3 regions of the Pseudomonas sp. FP2338 genome follow, and region 2 is predicted to be linked to each of the others. Evidence: riboswitches for the same ligand, from Rfam matches in the RefSeq annotation. Region 2 holds a riboswitch; each other region holds the start of a gene.
The links. A riboswitch is a leader RNA that binds a small molecule or an ion and turns the genes downstream of it on or off. The one in region 2 is predicted to bind cobalamin.

Region 1 (5,576 bases), 1.5 Mb from region 2:
TTACGAGCCGACCGTGCTGGCAGGCGTGACCGACCAGATGACCTCGTTCAAACAGGAACTGTTCGGCCCCGTGGCCTCGATCATCACCGCCCGCGATGCCGACCACGCGGTAGCGCTGGCCAACGACAGCGAGTTTGGTTTGACGGCGAGCATCTTCACCACCGACTCGGCAAAAGCACGGGAGATTGCCAACCAACTGGAAACCGGCGGTATCTTCGTCAATTCTTTCAGCGTATCCGACCCGCGGGTAGCGTTCGGCGGTGTGAAAAAGAGTGGGTTCGGGCGGGAATTGTCGCACTTCGGCGTGCGTGAATTCTGCAACGCGCAGACAGTGTGGCTGGATCGCAAGTAAAACAGGCAACACCCTTCAACTGTGGGAGCTGGCTTGCCTGCGATAGCGGTGCATCAGTGACAACTCCTTAGCTGACACACTGCAATCGCAGGCAAGCCAGCTCCCACCTTTGATCTGCGGTGCTTATCGATTAATCCACCGTCACGTTCCCCACTTGCTTCCTGTGTATGACCTATCGAGGCTAGTGCTTGACCGGCGCATCCCAGCAGTCCGGCTGGCGTGCGCAGACATCGTATTGGCGATCCATCAAGGCCATGCGGTTGATGTGGGCGTCCGTGGCCGCCCGGAACGACTGATTGCTGGTCGTGATATAAGCCGCGGTGCGATCACTCAGGCGTGCGCTTAACTGGCCGCGGGTATGGGCATCCAGCGCCTGGGGCGCGGTGGCCATGGTTTGAAGTGTCAGGTCGCTGAGGCGGCTCAACTCATCGCGGTAGGTGTCTACGTATTCGGCACGGGCCGCGTCATGCTGGTGGTTCAAATCGTACTGCATCGCTTCCAGGTTTTGCTTGTAGAGCGCCCAATAGCCCTCGGGCAGCACACCACCGTCTTGTTTACGCAATTTGGCAATGCGCGCGTCGTTATCCGGAGTCGGTTGGAGGACGGGCTTGTGCGACGAAATCACGACGGGGTCTTGAGCGATGATCTGGTCGATCCAGCCCACCCGTGAAGGGTTCGAGGGCAAAACCTGGCCTAACGGTTCAAGCGGCACAGGCGCAGCTGGTGGGGGTGACGACACCGACTGGGCGCAACCACCGAGCAGTAACACGGTGCACAACTGGGTCAAGGCGAGGACGTTGCGAAAAGGCATAAGTTCTCCATGAACTAAGGCAAATCGAAAGGGCGCGGAAAATAATATCATTGAGCCATCACTGCGTGTCAGCCCATCGCCCGAACTTTCGCAGGGCGGTACAACGCATCAATCCAGCATCCGGCTAAGCAGTCGGCGCCCATCTGCCGTCACCTCGACCATCGCCGACAGCATCACGCCGTCGGCACCGTCTGAGGAAAGCAGGCTCCAGAAATCTGGCGGCTGGTACCTCACACCCACGGTGCCCGCCTTGGCGATCACATACACATTGAGCACCTGCCCGGGTTGCATCAACGGGCTGTCACCCTCGACCTTGTAACCGAGCACCTGCGGCTTTTGTATGCGCGCCTGGCCCATGGCGTACCCCGCAAACTCGCGCACCGCAACGGCCTGGCCCGCGTCCAGTTCCTGTTGTATCGCCGCCCCCACATTGGCCAAGCGCTGGCCACCCTGAACGTGAGCGACCCCGTTGGCCAGCGCACGGCGCGCCGTCGCCAGCAATTGGCGCTGCGCCGGCGTTGCATTGGGCGTGGCGAACGTCCAGACCTGAGCAACATGGGCCTGGGCCGATGCCGCGATCAACTCCACTTTTACCAGCGCCGCGTCCGGGAACGGCACGTCGTTGGGCGGCGCGGCGCTCACCTGGTTATTTACCGACACCGCTACCGCTGCCGGGTAACCGCGAAAGCCGAACATCATCGGCAACCAGCCGTGTTGCGCGTACTGGTCGAGTAAAAACCCCTGCACCGCAGTGCCGGTACCGCCCTTGCGGATCAGCGGCGCGACCTGGAGCAACAGGTCACTGGCGATGGGCGCCAGTTTGGCTTCCTCGGCAAGAATGGTGGCGTCATCCAACTGGGCGATGGCGCGGGATCTGTCGCCGATCGCGTCGGTGTAGCGGGCGAGCGCAGGGTCAGCGGCGTGTGCGCTCATGCAAAACAGCAGTGGCACTATTCCCAGACGTATCAGCATGGCCTTCCTTGGGGTGGTTATGGACAGGTCCGGATTGTACCTCCACCCAGCGCCCAAGATGGACTACCATACCGCGCCGGTTCCCAAACGGGACTAATAGGGAATTCGAAGCGCGGCCCATCGCGCCAATCGAAACTGCCCCCGCAACTGTAGGTGCCGAGCCTGCTCCCCACTGCCACTGGACCACGTCCGGGAAGGCCGGAGCGAGGCGACGACGCATCAGTCAGGAGACCTGCCGGCCAAGCGTTATCACTCACCGGCGGGGTGTCCGGGAAGGACATCCGCGCCCTGCAAACCTGCAGCGTTCAAAGGTGTGTTTCCGAGCCGTACCTGCCCTGTTTTCATGTACGGTTCACACGGAGATTGCCCCATGCCGCTACGCGTTTGCGCCCTGATCACCAGCCTGGGCTTTTGTGCCCTCGCCCACGCCACGCCTGCTCACTACCCGCTGACGGTCGAAAACTGCGGCAGCAGCGTCACCTTCCAGCAAGCCCCGGCACGCAGCGTGACCATTGGCCAGGCCGCCACCGAGATGCTTTACGCCCTGGGCGTGGCGGATAAAGTCGTCGGCACCTCGCTGTGGTTCAACAGCGTATTGCCGCAGTTCAAGGCGCAGAACGACAAGATCGAGCGCCTGGCCGACAACGAGCCGAGCTTCGAAGCCGTGATCGCCAAGCGCCCGCAACTGGTGGCCGCCGAGCTGGAATGGGTGGTCGGCCCGCAAGGCGTGGTCGGCACTCGCGAACAATTCCATGAATTGAAGATTCCCACCTACGTGCTGCCCTCCGACTGCGACGGCAAGGACAACCTGGTGGGTGCCGACGGCACGCGGCTGGAGCCGTTTCGCATCGACACGATCTATAAAAGCATCAGCCAGTTGGCCGAGATCTTCGACGTGCAAGCCCATGGCCAACAGTTGAACGACGCACTCAAGGCACGCCTGGCCAAGTCGGTCGCCACTGCTCAAGGCAAAGGCCTCAAGCACGCCAGCGCACTGGTGTGGTTCTCCAGCAGCGAAATGGCCGCCGACCCGTATGTGGCCGGCCACAAGGGCATTCCCGAATTCATGCTGCAAACCCTGGGACTGCGCAACGTGGTGCAATCGGACGAAGAATGGCCTGCCGTCGGTTGGGAAACCATCGCCAAGGCCAACCCGACCTTCCTGGTGATTGCGCGCATGGACCGCCGTCGCTACCCCGCCGACGACCATGAAAAGAAACTCGCCTTCCTGCGCAGCGACCCGGTGACCCGCAACATGGACGCGGTAAAAAACAACCGCATCATCATTATTGACGCCCTGGCGTTGCAGGCAAGCCTGCGCATGTTCGACGGCCTGGAACAACTGGCCGGCGCCATCGACGGCTACGACCTGCCCAAATGACCCGTACCCTACTCGCCCTCACCGTGTTGCTGATGGCCGTACTCGCCGGCACCGCCATCGGCGAAACCGCCATCGAACCGCAGGTGGTGTTGCAGGTGCTGGCGAACAAACTGTGGGCCGCCGGTTACGTGCTCGACCCGATCGACGAAGGCGTGGTGTGGAACTACCGCCTGACACGGGCGCTGGTCGCCGCCGCCTGTGGTGCCGGGCTGGCAACTTGTGGGGTGATTTTGCAGTCGCTGCTGCGTAACCCGTTGGCCGATCCATACCTGCTGGGCATCAGCGCAGGCGCCTCGACCGGCGCAGTATTGGTGGCATTGATGGGCGTGGGCGGCGGTTTGATTTCGCTGTCGGCCGGCGCGTTCGTCGGTGCCATGGCAGCATTTGCGTTGGTGATTCTATTGGCGCGGGCCAGCGGCTCAGCCAGCGGCACCGGCCAGATCATCCTCGCCGGCATCGCCGGTTCGCAGCTGTTCAATGCCCTCACCGCGTTCCTGATCACCAAGTCCGCCAGTTCCGAGCAGGCACGCGGCATCATGTTCTGGCTGTTGGGCAACCTCAGCGGCGTGCGCTGGCCGTCGGTGTGGCTGGCAGTTCCGGTGGCGGTCGCCGGCCTGGCGGTGTGCTTGTGGCATCGGCGTGCGCTGGATGCGTTCACCTTCGGCACCGACTCGGCCGCCTCGCTGGGCATTCCGGTGCGCCGTGTGCAGTTTGTGCTGGTGGGTTGCGCGGCGCTGGTGACGGCGGTGATGGTGTCGATTGTCGGCTCCATCGGTTTTGTCGGGCTGGTGATTCCCCACGCCGTGCGCTTGCTGCTGGGCACCGGGCACTCGCGGTTGCTGCCGGCCAGTGCGCTGGGCGGCGCGCTGTTTTTGATCGCGGCGGATGTGCTCTCGCGCACCTTGATCAAGGGCCAGGTGATTCCGGTGGGCGTGGTCACAGCCTTGGTCGGCGCGCCAGTGTTTGCATTGATCCTGATTGGCCGGAGAAATGCGCGATGACCGTACTCAGTTGCACCGGCCTGGGCTTCAAGGTACGCGACGCCGAGTTGCTGCGCGATATCCACTTGGAGGTTCAGCAAGGGGAAACCCTGGGGATTGTCGGGCCGAACGGTTCGGGCAAATCCACCCTGCTCAAATTGCTCGCCGGTTTGCGTGTGCCTGCGTCCGGCGAGGTGTTGCTGGGCGGCCAGCGCCTGGGCAGCCTGTCGCGCCGTGCTATCGCACAGCAATTAGCCGTGGTGGAACAGCAGGCCGACACCGACGACGCCATCCGCGTCTTCGACGCCGTGGCCCTGGGCCGCACGCCCTGGTTATCGGCGCTGAGCCCGTGGTCTGGCGAAGACGATGCCATCGTGCGCCAGGCGTTGCATGATGTGGACGCCACTCACCTGAGCCAACGCGCCTGGCGCAGCCTTTCTGGCGGCGAGCGCCAACGCGTGCACATCGCTCGGGCGTTGGCGCAACGACCGCAGATCTTGTTGCTGGATGAGCCGACCAACCACTTGGATATCCAGCATCAATTGGCGATTTTGAAAGGCGTGCAGGCACTGCCCGTGACCACCTTGATTGCGCTGCACGACCTGAACCAGGCACTGACCTGTGACCGCTTGGCGGTGCTGGATCACGGCTGCCTGGTGGCATTGGGCAAACCGCTGGAGGTGCTGACGCCGCAGCGGCTACAGGAGACATTCGGGGTGCAGGCGCATTACCTGACGGACCCGTTTGATGGTGCGCAAATCCTGCGATTACGCCCCATTTAACGGACTGCACACCGTTAAAATGTGGGAGCTGGCTTGCCTGCGATGGCGGTGTGTCAGCGCACGCTATGTCACTGATCCGCCGCCATCGCAGGCAAGCCAGCTCCCACCTTGATTTATAGCGCCCGTTGCATATGCGTCGTTTGCCACACCGGGTCGGCTTCGACGTCGATCACCTCAAACCCCTGCCGCCGCCAAAAATCAATCGCGCCCGGCAAGAACGGATGGGTGTGCAGGTAAACCACCGCCGCCCCATCTGCCTGTGCCATTGCCTCCAATGCGCGATACAACTCCCCTGCCA
Region 2 (5,576 bases):
CGCGCGCCACATCCTGGCCGTTGGCGTGGGCTGTCTTGATCAGCTCAATGATCTGCTCCAGGTGCAATTGGGCGCTGTTGACCACCTGTTCGGCCTGATGACCTTGCAATACCGCCGCCGGCACCAGGGAGCCGGCGTAGATGATCACCGGGCAACTGCGGATCAGCCGCTGGCCCTTGACGGTGATCAATTCCGGGTCGCCGGGGCCTGCGCCGATAAAGTAGACGGTCATGGGAGTTCCTGTTGAAAAACGGGCGAGCATGAAAGTTGCTCATGATCGAGGAGCGCAATTATCGGGATTTTAGTCGGCGCACGCCAATGCAAACGTCGCCTGGGCGGTTTTTTTGCGCGTGATCAACAGGCGGGCAGGGCGTTGGGACAGCTGTTCAGCCAGGGCCAGGGCCGCGCTTTCGGCGATGCCGTAGCAACCGGTATGCGCAAATGCGACGGCTGACTTGTGGCTCAAGCGGTCTTCATAACCCGCCAATTGTTCTGCACTGAAACACTGCAAGGGCAGTTCCAGCAACCGGGCCAGGGCCAGCAGGCCGGGTTCAGCCTGTTTGTGATCAATGCTCGCCAACGCGGTGATGCGTTGGCGATCAATGCCGCCGTCGGCGAGGGCTGCGTCAAGCAGGCCAAGCAGGGTGTGAACATCACAACCACGCTGGCAACCCAGGCCGACCACCAGCGTCATGCCGAATATTGGCCGTCGCGGTTGCGGCGAAACAGCCACGCGCTGATCCAGCCCAAGGCCAGCCAGAAGGCGACGTTGGTCAATTGCGAGGCGATCTTGAACTGCGCTTCCAGGGCTTCGGGTGCCAGCATCGAATGCACTTGCGGTTGTGGTGCGCCGATCACGTGGGGCACGGCCAGGATCGCCACGCCCAGCACCTTGAGCAGCCAGCTACGACCAAACACCAGCAGTGCGATACCCGCAGCGGTAGAGGCCGCGGTGCCGATCCACCAGATCTGCCGTTGCGCCAGGTCGGCGGCAGCCGTGCCCGGCAACTCCGGCGGCAGCCCCAGGGTCGGCGCCAGTACAAACGTCGCGTAACCGGCCAAGCCCCAGAGCAACCCTTGAGCCGTGCGGGTCGGCGCGCGCAAGGTGTAGAGACCGGCGAGCATCAGCGCGAAACCCACCGCTACCACCAGGTTGCCACCGGTGGTCGACAGCACACGCTGCCAGCCATTTTCCGGCTCCCAGGCTTCGGCGTCGTGGGTGTGGGCTGCGGCCCCGGCGGCGTGTTCGTGCGCGACTTCGGCAACCGGGGCCTTTTCAAAGGTTTCCGCCTGCAAAATCAGCGGGGCGACCCAGAAACTTTGCAGCAGGGTCAGCAACAGGGCGGCCAGCAGGCCGGTGAAACCTGCGGTTTGCGCAATACGCTTGATCATGTCGGCAGGTCTCAGTGGCACGGGAACGCGGCGCTGTGGCGGGTATCGTGGGCGGCGTTGTGCACCGCTTCGATATGCGAGAAACCGGCGAAGTACACCAGGCATGCGCCGAGGATCGACGCGCCGATGGCGGCGCCCAGGCGTTGGCTCAAGGTGGCGGTGCTGCTGGCGGTGTGCGAAGTGCTGCTGATGATCGACATGGCGCGTCCCTTCAGGGGTTCAGGGTGACGCAGGCGCATGAAAACCCCGCGAGGCAGGCACGCAGGGTTCTGAACAGCGCCCGCCCACCGCGGGTTTGTTATCTGATTTTTTCGGGCCGGTCTCCGGGCTTGCGAGGGGCGCTCTTGGGAAAAGAGCTGGGCCGTATCAAGTGTCTCCTTCCCATGCACAGGCACAGTGGATTTGACACTTCGCTCGCTTACCGTTGCGGGGGCAGCACCGGACTCGTCATCACGCGATGACTCACCGGTTTCCCGTTTCACCCTGTGAAGGGCACCCGAAACAAGATGTGTAGGAAAGCATGGGCGGGCGACGGTAGTCAAATGGCGCGAGCCCCTGTAGCCTTGCACCTTCGAGGTTCTTCGGCCCACGCCGAAGCTAAGAAGGGAACGCGGTCCAAGCCGCGGCTGCCCCCGCAACTGTGAAGGGTTCAGCTGACTGCCACGCCACTGCCATAACGGCGGGAAGGCGCAGCCAGCGCGAGTCACCCGACTCGCAAGCCCCAAGCCAGGAGACCTGCCTCGTAACTGATTTTCTACTTAACCGGGCGGGGTGATCCGGTGACGAAATCCGCTGCTGCGCGCCGTCGCAGGGCCTATCGTCCCGTATGCCCGCCCCAAAGGGCATCCGATGAAAACACTGGCCAAACTTCCCGTCACCATCGTTACCGGCTTCCTCGGCTCGGGTAAAACCACCTTGCTGCGCCATATGCTCGACAACGCCCAAGGCCGTCGCATTGCGGTGATCGTCAACGAGTTCGGCGAGCTGGGCATCGACGGTGAAATCCTCAAGCAGTGCTCCATCGGTTGCACCGAAGAAGAGGCCAACGGCCGCGTTTACGAACTGGCCAACGGCTGCCTGTGCTGCACCGTGCAGGAAGAATTCTTCCCGGTGATGCGCGAGCTGGTGGCTCGTCGCGGCGACCTCGACCATATCCTTATCGAAACCTCGGGCCTGGCCCTGCCAAAACCGCTGGTGCAAGCCTTCCAGTGGCCGGAAATCCGCAGCGCCTGCACGGTTGACGCAGTAATCACCGTGGTCGACAGCCCGGCCGTGGCCGCCGGCACCTTCGCCGCTTTCCCGGACCAGGTTGACGCTCAGCGCAAACTCGACCCGAACCTGGACCACGAATCGCCGCTGCACGAGCTGTTCGCCGACCAACTGGCCAGCGCCGACCTGGTGATCCTCAACAAATCCGACCTGATCAGCGCCGAAGACCTGGCCCGCGTGCGCCTGGAAGTCGCCGAGGAACTGCCACCGGCCGTGAAGATCATCGAAGCCAGCAGCGGTCGCTTGCCGTTGGACGTGCTGATCGGCCTGGGCGCCGGTTCCGAAGAACACATCGACGGCCGCCACAGCCACCACGATCATCACCACGACGGTGAAGACGATCACGACCACGACCACGATGCGTTCGACTCCATCTCCATCGACCTGCCGCAAGCCGACGAAGCGCTGCTGCTCGACGCCCTGACCCAGTTGGTGGTGCAGCACGGCATCCTGCGCGTCAAAGGCTTTGCGGCGATCCCGAACAAGCCGATGCGCCTGCTGATCCAGGGTGTGGGCACGCGCTTCGACAAGCATTTCGACCGCGCCTGGGGCGCCGACGAAGCACGCATCACACGCCTGGTGCTGATCGGCCAGGCGCTGGACGCGGCGGGCCTCGAAGCGCAATTGCGCGCAGCGCTCAGCGTTTAACCCATGCACCTGCTCAGGACTCAGCCGGGTGGTTTCGTTTCGGACGACAATATTGCCGACTTGGGCCAAACCCCCGCCGAGCTGGTGATCCTGTGCAGCGGTGATTCCAGCCTGGCACTGTTGGCCGAGGCCGGCCAGCAGTTGCCCGACGACTACCCCAGCTTTCGCCTGGCCAACCCCATGCAGGTGCAAAACCACGCCTCGGTCGACCTCTACGTCGACGAGGTGCTGCGCCATGCCAAGGTCATCCTGATTTCGCTGCACGGCGGCATCGGTTATTGGCGTTACGGCATTGAGCGTCTGGTGGAGTTGGCCGAGCGCGGCGTGCAGTTGATTCTGGTGCCGGGCGATGATCGCCCCGACCCGGAACTCAGCGGCTTAAGCACCGTTGGCATGGCTGAGCGCGACCGCCTCTGGCACTTCCTGCGCCAGGGCGGTTTGGGCAATGCGCTGGATTTTTATCGTTGCCTGGCCAGCAGCCACTTGGGCCGCGACTACGCCTGGGCCGAGCCGCAAACCCTGGCGCGCACGGCGATTTATCACCCGCATAAACCCCACCCACGGCTGAACGACTGGCAGGCCGATTGGCACACCGACTGGCCGGTGGCGGCGGTGTTGTTCTACCGCTCGCACTTGCAGGCGGCCAATACCGGTTTTATCGACGTGTTCTGCCAACGCTTGCAGGCGGCGGGTCTTAACCCGTTGCCGATGGCGGTGGCCAGTTTAAAAGAGCCCGGCTGCCTGACGGTGGTCGAGGACCTGCTGGATGAAGTGCAGGCGGCGATGATTTTAAACACCACCGGCTTTGCCCAATCCAGCCCGGAAGCCCCGCACCTGCGCCCGTTTCGCCGCAACATCCCGGTGATCCAGGCGATCTGCGCCCAGGACAATCAGCCCGGCTGGGAGGCCAGTGAACAAGGCCTTGGCCCGCGTGACCTGGCCATGCACATCGCCTTGCCGGAGCTGGACGGGCGCATTATCAGCCGGCCCATCAGCTTTAAAGATTTAGCCTGGCGCAGCGAGCGCAGCCAATCCGACGTGGTGTGCTACCGCGCAGCGCCGGAGCGCATGGATTTTGTCGCTGAACTGGCGCGGCGCTGGGTCGAACTGGCGCGAGTGCCGAATGCCGATAAACGCATCGCGCTGATCCTGGCCAATTACCCGACCCGCGACGGCCGCATCGGCAATGGCGTCGGTCTGGATACGCCAGCGGCGGCACTGAATATCCTGCGTGCGCTGCAAGCCGAAGGTTACCCGGTGCCCAGTGAGTTGCCCGCCAGCGGCACTGCCTTGATCCATGAACTGCTTGGCGGCGTCACCAACGACCTCGACAGCCTCGACCTGCGCCCGTGCCATCAAAGCCTGGGCCTGGACGACTACGAGGCGATGTTCCAGCGCTTGCCCGAAGCCAATCGCCAGGCGGTGCTGGAACGCTGGGGCGCGCCGCACACCGACCCGATGTGCCGCGACGGGCGCATGATGATCGCCGGACTGCGCCTGGGCCTGACCTTTGTCGGCATTCAGCCGGCACGCGGTTATCAGGTGGACCACAGCGCGGTGTACCACGACCCCGACCTGGTGCCGCCCCATGGCTACCTGGCGTTCTACTTCTGGTTGCGCCACACCTACGGCGCCCATGCCGTGATCCATGTGGGCAAGCACGGCAACCTTGAATGGCTGCCGGGCAAGGGTGTCGGGCTGTCGCAACATTGCTGGCCGGATGCGCTGCTCGGGCCATTGCCGAATATCTACCCGTTTATTGTCAATGACCCAGGCGAGGGCGCCCAGGCCAAGCGCCGCACCCAGGCGGTGATCATCGACCACTTGATGCCGCCGCTGACTCGCGCCGAAACCTACGGCCCGCTGCGTAACCTGGAGCTGTTGGCAGACGAATATTACGAAGCGCAGTTGCTCGACCCACGCCGCGCCCTCGAGCTGCAAAAAGACATTCTCAAGCTGGTGCGCGAAACCCGTATCGACCAGGAACTTGAGCTGGACAACGACGCCGACGCGGCAGTCTGGCTGCCGCGCCTGGACACCTACCTGTGCGACTTGAAGGAGTCGCAGATCCGCGACGGCCTGCATATCTTTGGCGAGTCGCCCGAAGGCCGCCTGCGCATCGACACCTTGCTGGCCTTGTTGCGTATTCCCCGTGGCGATGGGCGTGGCCCCCAATCGAGCCTGCTGCGGGTGTTGGCCAAAGCCTTCGACCTGGGTTTCGACCCACTCGATTGTGCCCTGTCCGAGCCCTGGACCGGGCGTCGTCC
Region 3 (5,576 bases), 1.9 Mb from region 2:
CGCCGTGATAGATCGCCGCGCCACCCAGCTCGACGCCCAAGGCACCCGCCCCGGCCGCCATCACCGGACCCGCGTTGGGGCTGTCCCAGGTCGGGCCCTGGGTGCGCCAGCATCTGAGCGCCAGGCGAGTTTTGCCCAACACGGCGTAGGTCAGTGCCACCAGCCGTGCAGGAATATAGTTGAGCACATCGTCGATCCTGGCCGCTGCCCAGCCAAAGCGCTCGAAGCGTTCGTTGCGATAGCCCCACATGGCGTCGAGGGTGTTGCTCAGGCGGTACAGCACCACGCCCGGCACACCGGCGACCACAAACCAGAACAACGCGGCAAACACCGCGTCGCTGCCGTTCTCCAGCACTGACTCGGTGGCGGCGCGGGCGACTTCGGTGCTGTCCAGCTCGCTGGTCTGGCGACTGACCAGATAACTCACGCGTTTGCGCGCTTCATCCAGGTCACCGCTGCGCAACGCCTGCGCAACCGGCATCACATGCTCACCCAGGCTGCGCATGCCCAGCGCCAGGTACAGCGCCAGGATTTCCAGGACCCAGCCGATATAGGGCGCCCATGACAACGCAGTGGCCAGCAGCGTCAGCGGCACCACGGCGATAAACCATGCGGTCACGCCGTGGCTGCGCCAGCCACGGCCACCGGTGTTGAAACGTTGCTCGATGCGCCCGGCGAAATTGCCGAACGCCACCAGCGGATGCCAGCGCCTGGGTTCGCCCAGCAGCGCATCCAGCGCCACCGCAGCGACACACAGCAAGGCCACACTCATTGACTCACTCCCCACACATTCTCATACAACATGTCACTCAGCGGCCGTGGTTCGGTCCAGCCTTCGAGTTGCAACATCGGTGCCGGGTAGAACTCGGCCACCGGGCCCAGGCACAGCACAGCCAGGGGTTTGGCCCCGGGCGGCAGGCCCAGCAGGTCGGCCAGCGCTTGTGGCTCGAACAGCGAGACCCAGCCCATGCCAAGGCCCTCGACGCGGGCGGCCAGCCAGAGATTCTGGATCGCGCAGGACAATGACGCCATGTCCATCTCCGGCAAGGTGCGCCGGCCAAAGATGTGGCGCTCGCGGTCATCCATCAACGCGGCCACCAAGACTTCGGCGCAGTCGTGGATACCTTCGACCTTAAGCTTCATGAACTCATCGGAGCGCTCGCCCAAGGCTTCGGCGGTGCGCACGCGTTCTTCCTCCACCAACTGCTGAATGTTCCCACGCAGTTGACGGTCGCTGATGCGGATAAACCGCCAGGGTTGCATCAAGCCCACGCTGGGCGCCTGGTGTGCGGCCTGAAGCAGGCGGTGCAGCAATTCGGGCGCGACCGTGCCGCCGGTGAAGTGGCGCATGTCGCGGCGTTCGGCGATGGCGCGGTAGACGGCTTGGCGGTCGGCGTGGGGATAGGCGTTGTCCGTCATGGCCCTATCGCGGGCAAGCCCGCTCCCACATTTTGATGTGTGAACTCGGTCAATGTGGGAGCTGGCTTGTCGGGTCGCCGCATCGCTGCGATGGCGGTCTCAAGGGTTGGCGCAAAGAGTGCAGCCACCGCCGTCGGGTTGGACGGAAAATAAAAGTGTACATAGGAAGCCGTCATCCGCCCCTGCCGATACACCGCTTCCGCCCCGCGCCCTCCATTGGGGCTCAGGCCACGGGCAATCGGCTGCCATTCGGTGCTGGTCAGGGAATGGTGATAGGTGTGACCACGCAGCACGCCTTCGGGCAACTCGACACTTTGCAGCGCCAGGGCCGCGAGTTTCTTTTGCATCACCGCATCGCCTTGCAACAGGCCGACCAGTTCGGCACGGGTGCCGTGCACGTCGGTGAGCGAATCCAGCAGGTAGAGCATGCCACCACATTCAGCCAGCAGCGGTTTGCCAGCCGCATGATGGGCGCGGATAGCCGCAAGCATCGGGGTGTTTTCGGACAGTGCCTGGTGATGCAATTCGGGATAGCCACCGGGCAGGTAGAGACTGTCGGCGTCGGGCAACTGGCGATCGTGGATCGGCGAGAAAAACGTCAGCTCTGCGCCCATTGCCCGCAACAGATCCAGGCTGGCGCCGTAAGTGAAAGCGAAGGCTTCATCACGGGCCACGGCAATACGCACACCCGCCAACAGCGGCTCGGCTTCAATCAGTTGCGGCGCGGCGAACGTCACCGGCGGCGGCAACGCCACTTCGCAGCTGCTGCCCAGCGCCTGGGCTGCGGCGTCCAGGCGGGCATCAAGGTCATTGAGTTCACTGGCTTGCACCAGGCCCAGGTGACGACTCGGCAATTCAATCCCCGTTTCACGGGACAACGCGCCATACCAGCGCAGGCCTTCGGTGAGGCTGCCTTCGAGCAATTGCGCATGACGCAAGGTGCCGACGCGATTGGCCAGCACACCGGCGAACGGCAAGTCCGGCTGGTAGCGCGCCAGGCCCAGCGCCAGGGCACCGAAGGTCTGGGCCATGGCGGTGCCGTCGATCACACCGAGCACCGGCACACCAAAGTGCCGCGCCAGGTCGGCGCTCGAGGGTGTGCCGTCAAACAACCCCATTACGCCTTCGATGAGGATCAGGTCAGCCTCGCCCGCCGCTTCCCACAGCAAGCGGCGACTTTCCTGCTCGCCCACCATCCACATGTCCAACTGATACACAGGCGCACCGCTGGCACGCTCGTGGATCATCGGGTCGAGAAAGTCCGGCCCGCATTTGAACACGCGCACCTTGCGCCCCAGGTTACGGTGCAAGCGGGCAAGCGCGGCGGTGACGGTGGTTTTGCCCTGGCCGGATGCCGGTGCGGCGATCAATACGGCCGGGCAATGACGGGGCTGATTCAAAGTTCGACGCCCTTCTGTGCCTTGATACCGGCCTGGAACGCGTGCTTGAGCATGCCCATTTCGGTGACGGTGTCGCCCATTTCAATCAGCTCGGGCTTGGCGCCACGGCCCGTCACCACAACGTGCTGCATGGGTGGGCGGGCCTGCAGGTCGCTGAGTACCTGGTCCAGATCGAGGTAGCCGTGCTTGAGGGCAATGTTCAGTTCGTCCAGTACCACCAGGCCGATGGCCGGGTCTTGCAGCAATTCGCGGGAAACCGCCCAGGCGGCTTCGGCGGCGGCGATGTCGCGCTGGCGGTCCTGGGTTTCCCAGGTGAAGCCTTCACCCATCACATGAAAACGCACTTGCTCGGGGAAGCGCCGGAAAAACAGTTCCTCGCCGGTGCTGTTGCGCCCCTTGATGAACTGCACCACGCCGCATTGCATGCCGTGGCCCATGGCGCGGGCGAGCATGCCGAACGCCGAGCTGCTTTTGCCTTTGCCGTTACCGGTCAGCACCAGCAGCAAGCCGCACTCGTTTGGGGAATTGGCGATACGCTCGTCGATCACGGCTTTTTTGCGCAGCATGCGCGCCAGGTGGCGTTCGTCGCGGTCGGGGGAATCAGTCATGGCAGCTCTCCGTTGGGGCTGGACAAAAACGGCGGGCAGGAAAAAAGAAAAACAGACAGCCAAGCATCGCCCACCGTGATGCTGTTGGATGATCCAGGCCGGTCTCCGGGCTCATAAGTGGCGCTCTGCTTAAAGCGCGAGCAGGCCAACGGCGCGCCTTCCCATATCACGCGGATACAGTGGCAAAAAGCACCGTTTTGACTCATTTACCGTTGCGGGGGCAGCGCCGGAATTGCAGCTGCGCTGTGTACAAGCGCGCTCACTCACCGGCTTCCCTGTTTCACTCTGTCGGCACATCGGCCACAGAGCACCTGGAACAAGCCGCGAAGGTTAGTGGGTTGGGGGTGGAGCGTCAATTAAAGCTGGCTTTGCACTTGAACCATCCGACTGCCGCGCTTCTCTACCTTTACAGGTATTAAGGAGAAAACCATGCACAAAACCAGACTCGCCTTACTGATCATGCTGGCAGGCACCCTCGCCGCCTGCGGTGAAAGCTCTACCTTGCAGGTCTCGGACGGCACCGGGCCATCGCCCAAACTGCCGGAGCCGAACAAAACCCTGATCCCCACCGTCAACATCGCCCCGGCGATCGGCTGGCCGGACGGCGCCAAGCCGACAGCCGCCGCCGGTACACAGGTGGCGGCGTTTGCCGAAGGCCTGGATCACCCGCGCTGGCTCTACGTATTGCCCAATGGTGATGTGTTGGTCGCCGAAACGAACTCGCCGCCCAAGCCGGACGACGCCACCGGCATTCGCGGCTGGGTGATGGAGAAAGTCATGGGCCGCGCCGGCGCGGGCGTGCCAAGCCCAAACCGCATCACACTGCTGCGCGATGCCGACCATGATGGCGTGGCCGAGACGCGCACGGTATTTCTGGAGAACCTCAATTCGCCGTTTGGCATGACGCTGGTGGGTAACGACCTGTACGTCGCCGACTCGGACAAACTGCTGCGCTTCCCTTATCAGCCGGGCGAAACCGCGATCAAGGCAGCCGGCACCAAGGTGGTGGACCTGCCGGGCGGCAGCATCAACCACCACTGGACCAAAAACGTGGTGGCCAGCAAGGACGGCAGCAAGTTGTATGTGAGTGTCGGCTCCAACAGTAACGTCGGCGAAAACGGCCTGGACGCGGAACAAGGCCGCGCAGCGATCTGGGAAGTTGACCGCGCCACGGGCCAGCACCGGATTTTTGCCTCCGGCCTGCGCAACCCCAACGGCATGGCCTGGGAACCGCAGAGCGGCAAGCTGTGGACGGCGGTCAACGAGCGCGATGAGATCGGCAGCGACCTGGTGCCGGACTACATCACCTCGGTGAAAGATGGCGCGTTTTATGGCTGGCCCTTCAGTTATTACGGCCAGCATGTGGACGTGCGTGTCTCGCCGCAAAACCTCGACCTGGTCGCCAAGGCCATCGCCCCGGACTATGCCGTGGGGCCGCACACTGCGTCATTGGGGCTGACGTTTGCCGAGGGCAGCAAACTCCCGGCGCAGTTCAGCAACGGCGCATTTATCGGCCAGCATGGTTCGTGGAACCGCAAGCCGCACAGTGGCTACAAGGTGATTTTCGTGCCGTTCGAAGGTGGGCAACCCAAGGGGCAGCCGGTGGATGTGCTGACCGGGTTTCTCAATAAAGACGAGAAAGCCATGGGCCGGCCGGTGGGCGTGGTGATTGATCAGCAGGGGGATTTGCTGGTGGCCGATGATGTGGGGAATAAAGTGTGGCGGGTGTCGGCGGCTAAGTAACTGCCTTGTAGGGGGCTCATGTGGGAGCTGGCTTGCCTGCGATACAGACACCTCGGTACATCAGGTACACCGAGTTGATGCCATCGCAGGCAAGCCAGCTCCCACCTTTGACCGAGTATGGCTCTGCTGTTGCTGTCGCTGTTGCTCTGGCCCTTACATCCCTTTTCGATGACGAAGTCAGCGGTCTTTTGATCTGCGCTTTTGATCGTGATCTTGATCTGAAATCGCCCCGTCAAACACGATGGCCGGAATCTGACAGTGATTTGGGGGGTAAACCGGCAGGGATGCCGGTTTAGCCGCGCTGGGCCAAGGATGGCCCATCGCGGCGGCCCCCCAAATCACTGTCGGATTGCGGGCATGCCGAGCCATAGCGAGGCACCGAGTGTTGGGGCGAGGACCTTTTGGT

Region 1: it holds a riboswitch for cobalamin, as region 2 does, so the genes downstream of both, PSH96_RS19125 (ABC transporter substrate-binding protein) here and cobW (cobalamin biosynthesis protein CobW) in region 2, are expected to answer to the same signal.
Region 3: it holds a riboswitch for cobalamin, as region 2 does, so the genes downstream of both, cobO (cob(I)yrinic acid a,c-diamide adenosyltransferase) here and cobW (cobalamin biosynthesis protein CobW) in region 2, are expected to answer to the same signal.

Annotation. Positions count from the first base shown of each region.
Region 1 covers NZ_CP117436.1:4,236,102-4,241,677, forward strand. Annotated here, with positions in the region: gene PSH96_RS19110 (aldehyde dehydrogenase family protein) at 1-352, shown strand, start outside; gene PSH96_RS19115 (hypothetical protein) at 534-1,163, opposite strand; gene PSH96_RS19120 (M24 family metallopeptidase) at 1,272-2,135, opposite strand; cobalamin riboswitch at 2,196-2,390, shown strand; gene PSH96_RS19125 (ABC transporter substrate-binding protein) at 2,506-3,516, shown strand; gene PSH96_RS19130 (iron ABC transporter permease) at 3,513-4,517, shown strand; gene PSH96_RS19135 (ABC transporter ATP-binding protein) at 4,514-5,278, shown strand; gene PSH96_RS19140 (GNAT family N-acetyltransferase) at 5,392-5,576, opposite strand, start outside.
Region 2 covers NZ_CP117436.1:2,709,650-2,715,225, forward strand. Annotated here, with positions in the region: gene cobM (precorrin-4 C(11)-methyltransferase) at 1-232, opposite strand, end outside; gene PSH96_RS12385 (cobalamin biosynthesis protein) at 302-694, opposite strand; gene PSH96_RS12390 (CbtA family protein) at 691-1,392, opposite strand; gene PSH96_RS12395 (CbtB-domain containing protein) at 1,404-1,592, opposite strand; cobalamin riboswitch at 1,689-1,907, opposite strand; cobalamin riboswitch at 1,950-2,150, shown strand; gene cobW (cobalamin biosynthesis protein CobW) at 2,242-3,309, shown strand; gene cobN (cobaltochelatase subunit CobN) at 3,313-5,576, shown strand, end outside.
Region 3 covers NZ_CP117436.1:4,576,957-4,582,532, forward strand. Annotated here, with positions in the region: gene cbiB (adenosylcobinamide-phosphate synthase CbiB) at 1-772, opposite strand, end outside; gene bluB (5,6-dimethylbenzimidazole synthase) at 769-1,419, opposite strand; gene PSH96_RS20655 (cobyrinate a,c-diamide synthase) at 1,416-2,819, opposite strand; gene cobO (cob(I)yrinic acid a,c-diamide adenosyltransferase) at 2,816-3,427, opposite strand; cobalamin riboswitch at 3,506-3,757, opposite strand; gene PSH96_RS20665 (sorbosone dehydrogenase family protein) at 3,857-5,170, shown strand.